3 regions of the Cryobacterium sp. TMB1-7 genome follow, and region 1 is predicted to be linked to each of the others. Evidence: predicted binding sites of a transcription regulator. Region 1 holds the regulator's gene; each other region holds the start of a gene.
What was found. Region 1 encodes LexA, which represses DNA repair genes until DNA is damaged. Its sites were predicted from a motif close to TCGAACANNTGTTCGA; they were not measured.
Positions count from the first base shown of each region.

Region 2: E3O60_RS17670 (HNH endonuclease signature motif containing protein) is a predicted target of LexA. The motif match lies at 2,651-2,666, and genes of this name have one in related genera.
Region 3: E3O60_RS09720 (HNH endonuclease signature motif containing protein) is a predicted target of LexA. The motif match lies at 2,177-2,192, and genes of this name have one in related genera.

Region 1 is NZ_SOFZ01000007.1:32,100-37,031, reverse strand. It holds gene E3O60_RS01320 (methylenetetrahydrofolate reductase) at 1-379, shown strand, start outside; gene metE (5-methyltetrahydropteroyltriglutamate--homocysteine S-methyltransferase) at 379-2,700, shown strand; gene lexA (transcriptional repressor LexA) at 2,788-3,411, opposite strand; gene E3O60_RS01305 (LysM peptidoglycan-binding domain-containing protein) at 3,805-4,167, shown strand; gene E3O60_RS01300 (histidinol-phosphate transaminase) at 4,261-4,932, shown strand, end outside.
Region 2 is NZ_SOFZ01000033.1:129,598-134,529, forward strand. It holds gene E3O60_RS17655 (O-antigen ligase) at 1-76, opposite strand, end outside; gene E3O60_RS17660 (rhodanese-like domain-containing protein) at 180-491, shown strand; gene E3O60_RS17665 (metal-sensitive transcriptional regulator) at 488-787, shown strand; gene E3O60_RS17670 (HNH endonuclease signature motif containing protein) at 832-2,586, opposite strand; gene E3O60_RS17675 (SRPBCC family protein) at 2,775-3,218, opposite strand; gene E3O60_RS17680 (NAD(P)/FAD-dependent oxidoreductase) at 3,227-4,708, opposite strand; gene E3O60_RS17685 (polyprenol monophosphomannose synthase) at 4,709-4,932, opposite strand, start outside.
Region 3 is NZ_SOFZ01000022.1:173,079-178,010, forward strand. It holds gene E3O60_RS09715 (BatC protein) at 1-155, opposite strand, end outside; gene E3O60_RS09720 (HNH endonuclease signature motif containing protein) at 313-2,112, opposite strand; gene E3O60_RS09725 (FAD-binding oxidoreductase) at 2,372-3,760, opposite strand; gene E3O60_RS09730 (DUF72 domain-containing protein) at 3,986-4,723, opposite strand; gene E3O60_RS09735 (hypothetical protein) at 4,875-4,932, shown strand, end outside.

The DNA.
Region 1 (4,932 bases):
AGTGGAGTTCCCGATCCTGCCCGGCATCATGCCCGTCACCAGCCCCGGCAGGCTGCTGCGCATCCTCGAGCTCTCCGGGGAGGAACTGCCCGCCGAACTCTCGATCCAGCTCGAAGTGGAACCCACCCTCGAGGGCCAGCGCGAGATCGGCATCAGCCACGCCGCCGCCCTCGCCGAGAAGCTCATCGCCGGCGGGGCTCCCGGCCTGCACCTCTACGCCTTCAACCAGCACGAGACCGTGCTCGCCGTGCTCGACCGCGCCGGCGCGCTGGCACCGGCACAACCGGTCGTCTCCGCTCACAACCCACCTCCGACCCATCCCTCGACCAGCCCTGCCGACACCCGTGCCGGAATCCACTCCACGAAGGACCACTACTGATGACCATCACCGTCCCCGCATTCCCCACCGGAACGATCCTCGGCTACCCGCGGATCGGCCGCCGCCGCGAACTGAAGAAGGCCGTCGAAGCCTTCTGGGCCGGCCGGATCGACGCCGCTCAACTCGAAGCCACCGCGGCAGCCCTGCGCAACACCACCCGGGAGCGGCTCGTCGGCCTCGGGCTCGGCCGCAGCGACTCGTCGATTCCGGAGAGCTTCTCCTTCTATGACCAGGTGCTGGATGCGGCGGTGACCGTCGGCGCCATCCCCACCCGCTTCGCCGGTCTCGTCGACGCCGACGGTCACCTCGACCTCGCCGGCTACTTCACCCTGGCCCGCGGCGCCGGCGAGAACCTGCCGCTCGAAATGACCAAGTGGTTCGATTCCAATTACCACTATCTGGTGCCGGAAATCGGCCCGGAGACGAACTTCCACCTCGCCAGCGACCGCATCGTGCGGGAGTTCGACGAGGCCGTCGCCGCCGGCTTCCTCACCCGACCCGTCATCGTCGGTCCGGTCACCTTCCTGCTCCTGGCCAAGCCGAGCGAAACGGCCCCGGCCGGCTTTCACCCGCTCGATCGCCTCGACGACCTGCTGCCGGTCTACGCCACCCTGATCGAGCGCCTCGCCGCCGCGGGTGCAGAGTGGGTACAGCTGGACGAACCGGCCCTCGTCAGCGAGAGCATCGACATCCCGCGCGACCGTGCCCTCGCCGCCCTCGCCCGGGCCTACGACACCCTCGGCGGCCTCGACAGGCGGCCCGGACTGTTCGTGGCCGCGCCCTACGGCAGCCTCGACGACGCCCTACCCGTTCTGGCCAAGACCCCGGTCGAGGCCATCGGCCTGGACCTCGTGCGCGGAACGGTGCCCGCCGACGTGCCCGGCCTGGCCGACACCACCCTCGTGGCCGGCGTGATCGACGGTCACAACATCTGGCGGGGCGACCTCGAGGCGGCGTTCGACAAGGTGGCCCAGCTGGGCGCGCTGAGCGACCGGATCGCGGTCTCCAGCTCCACCTCGCTGCTGCACCTGCCGCACGACGTCACCGACGAGACCAAGCTCGGCGCCGACCTTACCGGTTGGCTGGCGTTCGCCGACCAGAAGATCGGTCAGGTCGCCACCCTCGCTCGCGGCCTCTCCGAGGGGCAGGCTGCCGTGCAGGCAGATCTCGACGCGGCCACCGCGTCGCTGGAGGCGCGCCGGGTCTCGCCCGGCGTGCGTGACGGCGCCGTGCGCGCCCGCCTCGACACCCTCACCCCGGCCGACTTCAGCCGCGGCGACTACGAGGCCCGCCTGGCCGCTCAGGATGCCGTGCTCGACCTGCCCCCGCTACCGACCACGACCATCGGCTCGTTCCCGCAGACGAGTGATATCCGCCGCGCCCGCGCCCGCCTGGTCTCGGGTGAACTCGCATCCGCCGACTACCAGGAGCTCATGCGCGCCGAGATCGGCCGGGTCGTGCAGCTGCAGGAAGACCTCGGCCTCGACGTTCTCGTGCACGGTGAACCCGAGCGCAACGACATGGTGCAGTACTTCGCCGAGAACCTCGATGGCTTCACCGTCACCGAGAACGGCTGGGTGCAGTCCTACGGCAGCCGGTGCACCCGTCCGTCGATCCTGTGGGGCGACGTCCGGCGTCCGGCGCCCATCACCGTGGAGTGGTCCAGCTACACCCAGACCCTTACCGAGAAGCCGGTCAAGGGGATGCTCACCGGACCGGTCACCATCCTGGCCTGGTCGTTCGTGCGCGACGATCAGCCGTTGGGGGAGACCGCACGGCAAGTGGCGCTCGCGCTGCGCGACGAGATCGGTGATCTCGAGGCGGCCGGTATCCGGGTGGTGCAGGTCGACGAGCCCGCGCTGCGCGAGTTGCTGCCCCTGAAGAAGAAGGACCACGCCGACTACCTGGATTGGTCGGTCGGGTCGTTCAGGCTCGCTACCGCGGGGGTCGCCGACCAGACCCAGATCCACACCCACCTCTGCTACTCGGAGTTCGGGGTCGTCATCGACGCGATCCGCAACCTGGACGCCGACGTGACCAGCATCGAGGCCGCTCGGTCGAAGATGGAGGTCGTCGCCGACCTGCAGACCAGTGGCTTCGACCACGGCATCGGCCCGGGCGTCTACGACATCCACTCGCCGCGGGTGCCCGGTGTGGCCGAGATCACCGAACTTCTCGAGCGGGCCCTGCAATCGATCCCCGCTCGCCAGGTCTGGGTGAACCCGGACTGCGGACTGAAGACCCGCGGGTATGCGGAGACCGTGGAGTCCCTGCGCAACATCGTCGATGCCACCCGCGCAGTTCGGGCGACGCTGGTCTGACCTGGCCCGCCCTGACTACGCCGGCACAACACGAAGGCCCGACCCCTCGCGGGGTCGGGCCTGTTGTGTGCCTGGAGCGTTGCGGATCTAGACCGAACGCAACACCGCGACGACCTTGCCGAGGACCTCGGCGAAGTCACCCAGGATCGGCTCGAAGTTGGTGTTGCGGGGGAGCAGCCAGGTGTGGCCGTCGCGCTGTCGCAGCACCTTCACCGTGGCTTCGCCGTCGAGCATGGCGGCGACGATCTCGCCGTTCTCCGCGGTCTTCTGCTGGCGGATGACCACCCAGTCGCCATCGCAGATGGCGGCGTCGATCATCGAATCACCGACGACCTTGAGCATGAACAGCTCGCCCTTGCCCACCAGTTGGCGGGGGAGCGGGAAGATCTCGTCGATCTGCTGGTCGGCCATGATCGGGATACCGGCGGCGATGCGGCCGACGAGCGGCACCATCGCCGCATCACCCACCTGGATGCCGGACTGGTAGTCATCGGCGGCGCCTGGCGTGACCTCCTCTGAGGACTGAGGCAGCTCGATGAGCACCTCGAGTGCGCGCGGCCGGTGCGGGTCGCGCCGCAGGTACCCGCTCAGCTCGAGCTGGTGCAGCTGGTGGGTCACGCTCGACAACGAGGACAGACCAACGGCGTCGCCGATCTCGCGCATGCTCGGCGGGTAACCGCGGTCGCGAACCGAACGCTGGATGACGTCCATCACCGCGCGCTGTTTGTCGCTCAGGCTCTTGCGGCGTCGCGTGCCGCCCTTGTCCCGAGGTGTGCTCTGTTGTGCCACGTTGACGCTCCTCTGGTTAGTCGGTTCGGGCTGGTGCTGGTGGGGCTCGTGCTCGCCGGGCTGGTGCTCGTCGGGCTCATACTTCTCGGGCTCGGGCAGCAATGTCGGTGGTGTCTGTTTGAGTGCAGCTACCCGATCGAAACTGTAGCCACAGAGCAGCGGTTCGTAGACATGCATTCGAGTGTGTTGCGGAATCTGTCTCCATAATATCCGGAAACAGGGTTGATTGTTCGAACACTCGAAGATATATTCGGAACATAGATTCGCATCTGGCCCTCCCGGCCGAGGGCCCGATGCGTTACCAGGAGGTTTGACATGAGCGCAGCATTTGCAGCACCGGACAACCACAGCCCGGCCACCCCGCCCACCACACACCTGCGGCTGACCCGCCGCGGGCGGGCCGTTTTCACGGCCCTCGCCGCAGTGCCCCTGGTACTCGGCGTCATCGGCATCGCCGTCAACGGCGGCATGGCCGCGGCAGAGGGCAGCGCGGGTATCGGCGCGGCCGCGTTCGACTACGTCACCATTGAGGCCGGCCAGTCGCTCTGGCAGCTGGCCGAGTCTGTCGCCCCCGGACAAGACCCGCGCGACGTGATCATCGACATCGTCAACCTCAACCAGCTGTCCTCCGAGGCCGTGCAGCCCGGCCAGCGCCTCGCCCTTCCCGCGGACTACTGAGCCGCTCAGCCCGAGCCGCTCAGCCCGGAGCCGCTCGCCCCGCCCCGCCTCGGATACGAGGGGTCGGCCGCGGGCGCAACTAAGCTTGTTCGGGTGACCAGCCTCGACGACCTGCCCCTGCGTGCCAACCTCCGCGGACAAACCCCTTACGGAGCACCCCAGCTGCACGTGCCGGTGGCGTTGAACGTCAACGAGAACACCCACCCGATCCCGCCCGCGGTCGCCGCCGACATCGCGGAGGCCCTGGCCGAGGCGATCCTCACCGTCAACCGGTACCCCGACCGGGAATTCAGCCCGCTGCGGGACGCCCTCGCGGGCTACCTCGGTCACGGTCTCACCCGCGACAACATCTGGGCCGCCAACGGTTCCAACGAGGTTCTGCAGCAGGTTCTGCAGGCCTTCGGCGGGCCGGGCCGGTCTCTGCTCGGCTACGCGCCGACCTACTCGATGTACTCGATCCTCGCCTCCGGCACCGATACCCGCTGGATCCCCGGCGGCCGCGACGCCGACTACGAACTTTCGCCGGAGACCGCCGCCCGCTGGGTGGAGGAAACCTCGCCCGACATCGTCTTCCTCTGCTCACCGAACAACCCGACCGGCACCCCGTTGTCGCTGGAGACCATCGCGGCCGTCTACGACGCCACCCCCGGCATCGTTGTCGTCGACGAGGCCTACGCCGAGTTCGCACCGGACGGCACCGACAGCGCCCTCACCCTGCTGCCCGGCCGGGAGCGCCTGCTCGTGTCCCGGACCATGAGCAAGGCC
Region 2 (4,932 bases), on a different contig from region 1:
ACTGGCCGGCCAACACGCTGAAGAACACCAGGGTCGCGAACAGGCGAACTGTGAGGCGGCTCTGAACGGCGGGCATGTGTCTAGGGTACTGGGGCGACCTCCTCTCAACCTGCCCCCATCTTCTGATACCCTCAGGGGTATACCGTCGTGCCCCGCTCTCCGTTCCGAAGGGACCCCACATGACCGACATCTCGGTTACCGAACTCGCAGCCCTTTCCGATCCCGTCGTGGTCGATGTGCGCGAACCCTACGAATTCGAGGCCGGTCACGCGGCCGGTGCCATCCCCATTCCCCTGGGTGAACTGAGCGAACGGCTGGACGAGGTACCGCGGGACAGCCCCGTCTACGTCATCTGCGCAGCCGGAGGCCGAAGCCTGCAGGGCGCCGCATTCCTCGAACGCAACGGAGTCGAGGCCGTCAACGTGACCGGCGGCATGAACGCCTGGCAGCAGGCCGGCCTGCCCACGGCGCTGGACGGGATCCGGTCATGACCGAGTCGACTCCAGTGGCGACGGTCGTGACCGACGACCAGCGTGCCGTGAACCAGAAGAAAGTGCTCAACCGGCTGCGTCGCGCGCTGGGGCAGCTGAGTGCGGTCATCACTGCCGTCGAGGCCGGCGGTAGCTGCAAGGATGTCGTCACACAGCTGGCCGCGGTGTCGAGCGCTCTCGACCGGGCCGGGTTCACGATCGTCTCCTCGGCGATGCGGGATTGCATCGCGGACCCCGACAACGCCGAATCACTCACCGTGGACGAGCTGGAGAAGCTCTTCCTCGCCCTGGCCTGACCTGACCTGACCTGGCCCGGCGCCCACGAGTCGAGGTGCCGTGGCTACTCGTTTTGTCGTCGGGTTTTGGGGTCGTGGGCGCGGTGCTGGGGTGGTTTTCGCCAGGTTCCGGTGGGGTCGATCCAGTGGGGGGCTTTGACTTCGGGCATGCCCAGGACCATGCGGATGTGCCACCCGGAGGTGTCGATGTTGTGGTGGTGATGCCAGCACAGCAGCACCCCGTTGCTCACGTTGGTGGGGCCGCCGTTTTGCCACGGCTTCACGTGGTGGACTTCGGTCCATTGCGGTGGGCAGGTGCAGCCGGGGATGATGCAGCCGCCGTCTCGGGCGGTGATCGCCCTGCGTTGCAGCGGCGTGAAGCAGCGGACCTTATCGCCCAGGGCGAGGACGGCGCCGGTGCCGCCGAAGAAGATCGGCCGGAAGCCGCCGTTGTCGACCATCTGGTTGATCGTCTTCATCGAGATCGGCCCCTCGACGCCGTCGATCCAACCGACCCCGACCCCGTTGATCAGGTCGGTTGCGTTCACGTGCACCATCACCGTCGGCGGCATCCCGCCCATGGTCGGGGTGCGGGGGTCTTGGGCGACCTGGACCAGGATGCCGCGGAGAATATCGGCGCGTTTCTGACCGCCGTCGCGTTCGTCGAGGATCTCGCCGGGCACGAGTTCGCCGGCCTCGATACGCTGCTGCTCCTCCGCGGACGGGAACGCGGGAGCGCTGCGCGCGGACTGGAAGGTGTTGAACAGGTTCTGCATGATGCCCTTGAGCTCCGGCGTCACCCCGCCGCGCAACGGATGCAACCCCTGGGCGAGCTTGCCGAACGAGAACGTGGACTTCGCCTCGAGGATCTCCGCGGTGGGCGCGGCCCCGTCCGGGTTCAACACCGCCTGCCACGTCGCCGCCATCTCCCGAATCCGGTCCGCCGGGAAGGTGAACCCCGCCGACGCACCCAAACGGCGGACCGGGCCGGTGCAGACGGCGTCGTCGGCTGTGTCGCCGGGTCCGGGGGTGCGGCCGAACACGGACCCGGTCGCGGACTCCACCAGCTCGGCCTCACCGCCGTCCACCAGCAACTGGTCCGCGTCGAAGCGGCCGTGCACTTTGTAGTCGGCCAAACCCTTCACGATGTTCTCCGCCGCATCAAGACCGATCTCCCCGGCCGCCAAGGCTGCGGCAACGAACGGGAACTCGGGCTCGAGGACCGTGCCGCCCAACATCCGCGGAGCGACCTTCTCACCCAGGCTCACGCGTCGTTTCATCTCCGGCACCGACGTGCCGGTCAGCCCGATCAGCAGATCATTCTGGTGCGACGCCCCCAACCGCCAGGCCAGCGACTCCGTGCCCAGCCCGCGGCGGGACCGGTAACCCACCACGATCGCCGTGCTAACCCGGGCCGCATCCACCGGCCGACCGGTGCGCTCGACCATCTGCGTCAACGCGACCACCTCCGGGTCACTCAACGCGTTCACGTCAATGGAGTCCATCACCGCCATCACCGTCCGCGCCGCATCATCCAGGGCCTGGAGCTTCTGACCGAACGCACCGGTATGAGCGCGCTGCACCCCCAGCAGCTCGGCCGGATCCCGCCACTCGGGCCGAGGCTTCGACCGACCTCGAGTGCGGCCGGCAGCTCCACCTGCAGCGGCGGCCTTCATGTCGGTGGTGCCGCTCAGACTATGGACATCCGGGCCTGTGAGGGGATCCGGACCGGCCAGACCGGTGTTCCAGTCGTGCAGGTTCGACCCGGTGGGAGTCGTTCCCGTCAGTGCGGTGGAGCCACTATCCAGCTCGTCGTCCATACCCCCATTCTCTCACGAATCGCACCTATATGCGAGGAAATGTCAGCAAGTTTCGGAACGGATATCGAAAACATTTCCGCACTGCACAGGATGGCTCGCGGGGTCTCGACAGGCTCGACCGACGGGACGGGCACGTTGTCGGGGACGGGTTGCGGGGTCTCGACAGGCGCCCGTCGGCGGCGGCGGGGCTAGTTGAACCCGGCGCCGCCCTCGGCGAGGAAGGCGAGCCGGCGCAACGTCTCTTCGTTTCGGATCTTGATGGCCGGTTCACGCAGGAAGGACGGGACGAACCGGGCGGGGCCGGCGGTGGCGTCCTCCGTGATGCGTACGACGCATCCGTCGCCGCGAGCCTTCACATCCAACGCCACGTGGGCCTCACCGAGCGGCCAGCCACGGGCCTTGAACAGCGCGTGCCGGGGTGGATCCCACTCCAGAACCGACGTGGTGTCGTCGATCAGGGCGGGCCAGACGCCTACAGAGTGGTAGATGACGCTTCCTGCGATCGGCCACGCCGGGTCGACGTCCCGCATCCGGGAGGCCCCGACGACCCAGCTCGGGTATAACCAGCCGTCCGCCAGAACGGCGAAGACGCTTTCGGGCGGGCAGTTCATGGTGCGATGGTTAACGGCCACGGTGTCACCTATTCCTGATTGGTCGGGGAGAGATCGGGGGCGGTGCGCACCCCAAGGTCGTGACGAAGAGCGCTGAGGGCGGCGTGCCAGCCGGCCAGGCCGTGCACGCCCGGGCCCGGCGGTGTGGACGACGAGCAGAGGTAGACGCCGTCCAGGGGAGTGCGCCAGGGGTCCGGCGAGAGAACCGGCCGCCGCACGAGTTGGGTCATGCTCACCTCGCCGGCGGAGATGTCGCCGCCGATGTAATTGGGATTGTGCGCTTCCACGCTGGACGCGCTGCGAGCGGCGCTGGCCAGGATGGTGTCGCGGAACCCTGGAGCAAAGCGCTCGATCTGGCGCACGATCGCCTCGGTCTGGTCGATGGCGGAGCCGCGCGGAACATGGGTGTACGCCCAGAGGGTGTGCTGACCGGCCGGGGCGCGACTGGGGTCGAGGCCACTGGGCTGGGACACGAGAACGTAGGGTTCCTCGGCGTGCCGGCCGCGCGCGACGGTGTTCTCGGCTCGCCGGATCTGCGCCCGGGTGCCGCCCACGTGCACGGTGCCCGCCGCCCGCAGTCCGGCCGCCTGCCACGGCACCGGGTCGGACAGCGCGAAGTCGACCTTGGCGACGCCGTTGCCGTATCTGAAGGCGCGCAGCCGCCGCGCGTATGCGGCGGGCAGCTCGCCCTCGGCGAGGCGCAGCAGCGCCCGGGGCGTCAGGTCGAGCATCACCACGCGGGCCGGCGGCAGGTCGCTCAGCCGCCGCACCTCGGTTGACGTGACGATCTCGCCGCCGTGGGCGAGCAGGTCGTCGACCATCGCGGTCACGATCGCGCCACTGCCGCCGACGGGGATCGGCCAGCCGCCCGCGTGTGCATAGGTGGCGAGAGTGAGGCCTGCGCCGGCGGTGGCGATGCTCGGCAGCGCCCTGATCGTGTGCGCACTGACGCCGGTGAGCAGGGCTGGCGCCGTCTCCCCCGCGAAGCGCAGGTCCCAGAGGGGGCTGCCCTGCTCGAGAGCCCGCAGACCGAAGCGCAGCGCGGTTTCCGGATGCCTCGGCAGCCGCAGGAGCTGCGCACCGGTGAACTCCGCCACCCGCTCGGAGTGTGCCACAAGGGGAGCGAACAACCGAATCCAGGCCGCGCCGTCCCGGCCCAGCTCGGCGGCGGTGCGTTCCAGGCTGCGATAGGCCAGCCCGGCGGTGCCGCCCGGCAGCGGATGCCCGTAGGAGACCTCGGGGACGACAAGTTCGATCCGGTCCGCGAGCCCGAACCGCTTGAAGAACTCGGAGGCCAGCGCGAGCGGGTGCACGGCGGAACAGACGTCGTGGTGGAAACCCGGCAGGGTCAGCTCCGCGGTCTCGGCGCCGCCGCCGACGGTCGCGGACCTCTCGTAGACCCGCACCGAGAGGCCGGCCCTGGCCAGCGTGACCGCGGCAGCGAGCCCGTTGGGGCCGGAGCCGACCACAATCGCGTCCACCTCAGGCGCTCCCCGCCGCACGGTGACCATCTAACGGACCGTGGCCTGCGCCCGGCCGGAGCGGATCCTCGTGAAGCGACGCTGGAATCCCCACTGGGTGACCCGCAGCATGGCCTCGATCACGATGGCCTGGCTCATCTTCGACTCGCCGGCCTCCCGCTCGCGGAACTCGATCGGGAGCTCTACGACCGAGCGGCCCTGATCGAGCACCCGCAGGGTCATATCGACCTGGAAGCAGTAGCCCTTCGACGACA
Region 3 (4,932 bases), on a different contig from region 1:
CCTGCCGGGTTGGCGCCGCCGTCCGCGGTGCCCTCTCCGGCGTCCGCGGTTCCGTCGGCACCGCCGTCGTGGCCCGCCGGATTGGCGCCGCCATCGGCCGTACCTTCGTTCGCATCCGCGCCGGATGTGGTGATGTCGTCGTCATTGATGCCCACTGCATACCTCCGTAGCCGTAACCGGGCGCCGGCTGACGCCCAAGGCGATAGTACGTCGCGGGCCGCCCCGATGGCAGGGCCAGCAACAAATCACCGTCGGTTGAGCCCGTCGAGCCTGGTGACCCAGAATCCGGACTCGGGCGCCACCATGCCGCGGCTACTCGTCTTGCCGGCGGTATTTGGGGTCGTGGGCGCGGTGTTGGGGTGGTTTTCGCCAGGTTCCGGTGGGGTCGATCCAGTGGGGTGCTTTGACTTCGGGCATGCCCAGGACCATGCGGATGTGCCACCCCGAGGTGTCGATGTTGTGGTGGTGATACCAACACAGCAGCACCCCGTTGCTCACGTTGGTGGGGCCGCCGTTTTGCCACGGCTGCACGTGGTGGACTTCGGTCCATTGCGGTGGGCAGGTGCAGCCGGGGATGATGCAGCCGCCGTCTCGGGCGGTGATCGCCCTGCGTTGCAGCGGCGTGAAGCAGCGGACTTTGTCGCCGAGGGCGAGGACGGTGCCGGTGCCGCCGAAGAAGATCGGCCGGAAGCCGCCGTTGTCGACCATCTGATTGATCGTCTTCATCGAGATCGGCCCCTCGACGCCGTCGATCCAACCGACCCCGACCCCGTTGATCAGGTCGGTTGCGTTCACGTGCACCATCACCGTCGGCGGCATCCCGCCCATGGTCGGGGTGCGAGGGTCTTGGGCGACCTGGACCAGGATGCCGCGGAGAATGTCGGCTCGTTTCTGGCCGCCGTCGCGTTCGTCGAGGATCTCGCCGGGAACCAGTTCGCCGGCCTCGATACGCTGCTGCTCCTCCGCGGACGGGAACGCGGGAGCGCTGCGCGCGGACTGGAACGTGTTGAACAGGTTCTGCATGATGCCCTTGAGCTCCGGCGTCACCCCGCCGCGCAGCGGGTGCAACCCTTGGCTGAGTTTGCCGAACGAGAACGTGGATTTGGCCTCGAAAACCGCATCGCTCGGCGCGGCGCCGTCGGGGTTCAACACCGCCTGCCACGTCGCCGCCATCTCCCGGATCCGGTCCGCCGGGAACGTGAACCCCGCCGACGCACCCAGACGCCGGACCGGTCCGGTGCAGACTTGTCCGGCGCCGGCGCCGGCGCCGGTGTCGGCGTCATCGGCATCGGTGGCGGTGGCGATGTCGCCGGGGCCGGGGGTGCGGCCGAACACGGACCCGGTCGCGGACTCCACCAGCTCGGCCTCACCACCGTCCACCAGCGACTGGTCCGCGTCGAAGCGGCCGTGCACCTTGTAGTCGGCCAAACCCTTCACGATGTTCTCCGCCGCATCAATACCGATCTCCCCGGCCGCCAAGGCTGCGGCCACGAACGGGAACCCGGGCTCGAGGACCATGCCGCCCAACATCCGCGGGGCGACCTTCTCACCCAGGGCCACGCGTCGTTTCATCTCCGGCACCGACGTGCCGGTCAGCCCGATCAGCAGATCATTCTGGTGCGACGCCCCCAACCGCCAGGCCAACGACTCCGCGCCCAGCCCACTGCGGGACCGGTAACCCACCACGGTCGCGGTGGCCACCCGGGCGGCATCCACCGGCCGGCCGGTCCGCTCGACCATCTGCGTCAACGCGACCACCTCCGGGTCGCTCAGGGCGTTCACGTCAATGGAGTCCATCACCGCCATCACCGTCCGCGCCGCATCATCCAGGGCCTGGAGCTTCTGACCGAACGCACCGGTATGCGCGCGCTGCACCCCCAGCAACTCGGCAGGATCCCGCCACTCGGGCCGCGGCTTCGACCGACCTCGAGTGCGGCCGGCAGCTCCACCTGCAGCGGCGGCCTTCATGTCGGAAGTACCGCTCAGACTGTCGGCATCCGGGCCGGTGAAGGGATCCGGACCGGACAGGCCGGTGTTCCAGTCGTGCAGGTTCGGACCGGTGGGAGTCATTCCCGTCGGTGCGGTGGAGCCACTATCCAGCTCGTCGTCCATACCCCCATTCTCTCACGAATCGCACCTATATGCGAGGAAATGTCAGCAAGTTCCGGAACGGATATCGAAAACATTTCCGCACTGCAGAGGATGGCTCGCGGGGTCTCGACAGGGTAGACCGACGGGACGGGCACGTTGTCGAGGACGGGTTGCGGGTTCGAATTCGGCATGGTCACCACGAAATCGACAGGCACGACAAGCGGGGATAGAACACTCCCGCGCCCGACCAGCACTCGGACCTCGCGCGCGGGCCGACGCCCTAGAGCTTCTTGCCGGGGTTGAGGATCGAGTGCGGGTCGAAGGCCGCCTTCACCCGCAACTGCAGGTCGCGCAGCACCGGGCCGAGCTCGTCATCGAGGTGTGCCCGCTTGAGCACACCGATTCCGTGCTCCCCCGACGCCGACCCGTCGAGTGAGATCGCCAGGTCGATCACCCTGGCGAACGCCGCGTGCGCCTTGTCGATCTCACCGGGCACCTCGGGGTCGTAGCCGATCACCGGGTGCAGGTTGCCGTCGCCCACGTGGCCGCCGGTGCTGATGGGCACGTCGAGTTCCCGGGAGATCTCGGCCAGACCCTGCAGCAGGGCGCCGAGCTGGGAGCGTGGCACCGTGATGTCCTCGTTCAGGCAGCCGCCACGCACAGCCTGCACGGCCGGGTGCAGCAGACGCCGCGCGCTCATCAGCCGCTCGAGCGACTCGGCATCGTGTGCGATGGTGACCACGCCGGCTCCGGCGGTTCGCAGCACCTCGGCGTAGACCTCGACGTCGTCGTGGGCCTGGCCGATCTGGTCCGACTGCACAAGCAGCAGCGCGCCGGCCCCGGCCGGCAGAGTGGAGGCCGGATCGAACGCGTTGATCGCGGCGATGCAGGCACCGTCGAGGAATTCGACAACGCTCGGCCGGCGGTCCCCGGCAACGATCGTATTGGCGGCCGCCAGCGCATCCGCGGTGTTGGCGAAGGTCGCCGCCACGCCGGAGGGGCTCCCGGGTTTGGGCAACAAGCCCACGGTGATCTCGGTGATGATGCCCAGGGTTCCTTCTGAGCCCACCAGCAACGCGGTGAGGTTGTAACCGGCGACGCCCTTGATGGTGCGCTGCCCGGTGCGCACGATCGACCCGTCGGCGAGCACCACCGTGAGTTGGCGCACGAAGTTGCCGGTGACGCCGTACTTGACACAGAGCATCCCGCCGGCGTTGGTGGCCACATTGCCGCCGATGGTCGAGGCTCGCCACGAGCCGGGATCCGGCGGGTAGAACAGGTCAACGGCCTCGGCCGCGCGGGCCAGCGCGATGGTGCGCACGCCGGCCTGCACCGTGGCGGTCTGGTTTGCGGCATCGACGGCCAGGATCTTCTTGAGCCGGGTGGTGCTCAGCACGATGGCGCCGTCGATGGCGTTCGCCCCGCCGGCCAGCCCGGTGCGAGCTCCCTGCGGCACAATCGGGATGCGGTGGGCGGCTGCGATGGTGACGACCGCGGCGACCTCTTCGGTGCTGGCCGGAAAGACCACGGCCAGCGGCTCACCGCTGAAGGTTCCTTCGGACTGGTCCCGACGGTTGCTCTCGGTGCTGGGACCCGTCACGATCTGCGCGGCGGAGAGCACGGCGGAGAGCTCGGTGACAACTGTGGACGCGACGTGGGTCTCGGTCATGAATACCTCTGCTGGAATCGCACCGTCGACCGGTGCCTCATCGACGCGCTCACTCGTCAGACCGCGCCCGGGGCCACAATTCTATGCAGGTGATTTCACCGTGACCCGCGCTTTGGCAAGGCCGGCCCGGTAATTCTGGGCGTCCATACCGCTTTGCATATCTCACCCTCGCCGCGGGCGCTAGGGGCCTTGTGCGGGCATTGTGACCAGGGGAACCGTGTTCCGTCACACCCCGAGTTCCGCGCGCAGCGCCCAGGCATTCCGCACCGCGTTGCCGTCGCCATCGTTGTTGAAGTAGGCGAACACCTCCCGGCCCTGGGCCGACCACTCGCGAATGCGGCCTGCCCACCACCGCAAGTCGGCATCGGAATACGACCCCGCGTAGAGGGAGTCATGCGCAGGGCCGTGCAGCCGGAGATAGACGAAGGGCGCGGTCGCGCGCAGCACACAGGGCAGCCCCGCCCCGCTCATCACGCAATAGGCGGCTCCGTGCCGCTCCAGCAGGGCGAAGACCTCGTCGTCGAGCCAGCTCTCGTGCCGGAACTCCACCGCCACCGGGATCCAGCACGGAAGGGAGCCGAGGAAGTAGTCCAGGCGTGCGTCGTCGCGGGTCTGGCCTGGGCCCAGTTGCACCAGGAGAACGCCGCGCCGGTCGCCCAGCTCGTGCCAGCCCGCGCCGATCCGCTCTGCCCAGACCTCCGGCGCATAGAGCTTTTTCGCGTGGGTCAGGCCCCGGGGAGCCTTCACCGACATCTGAAAGCCCGGGGGCAACCGTCGGTGCCAGCCCGCGAACACCGTCGCGCGGGGCCACCGGTAGAAGCTCGCATTGAGTTCGACAGTGTCGAAGGCCGCCACGTAGTACGCCAACCGCTTCGCTGCGGGCAGGCCGATGGGATAGAGCACGTTCTCCCAGTGGTCGTAGCTCCAGCCCGAGGTACCGATGTGAATCATCGGTCCGGTCATAACACCGGGTCTGTAGTATTTCAAGTCACGGTCCGGCGACATGACCGGCACGTCTACGCAGCGGGGGGTGGCACGGATTTCTGGGGATGTTCGACACACGTCTCGCCCACGCCTGCCACCGGCGCGCTGGGCGACGGGCCACCGCGCCCGGATGATCGTGGCCGCGATCACCCTCGTACTGGTTGTGGCTGTCGTCCTGGTCGTACGGG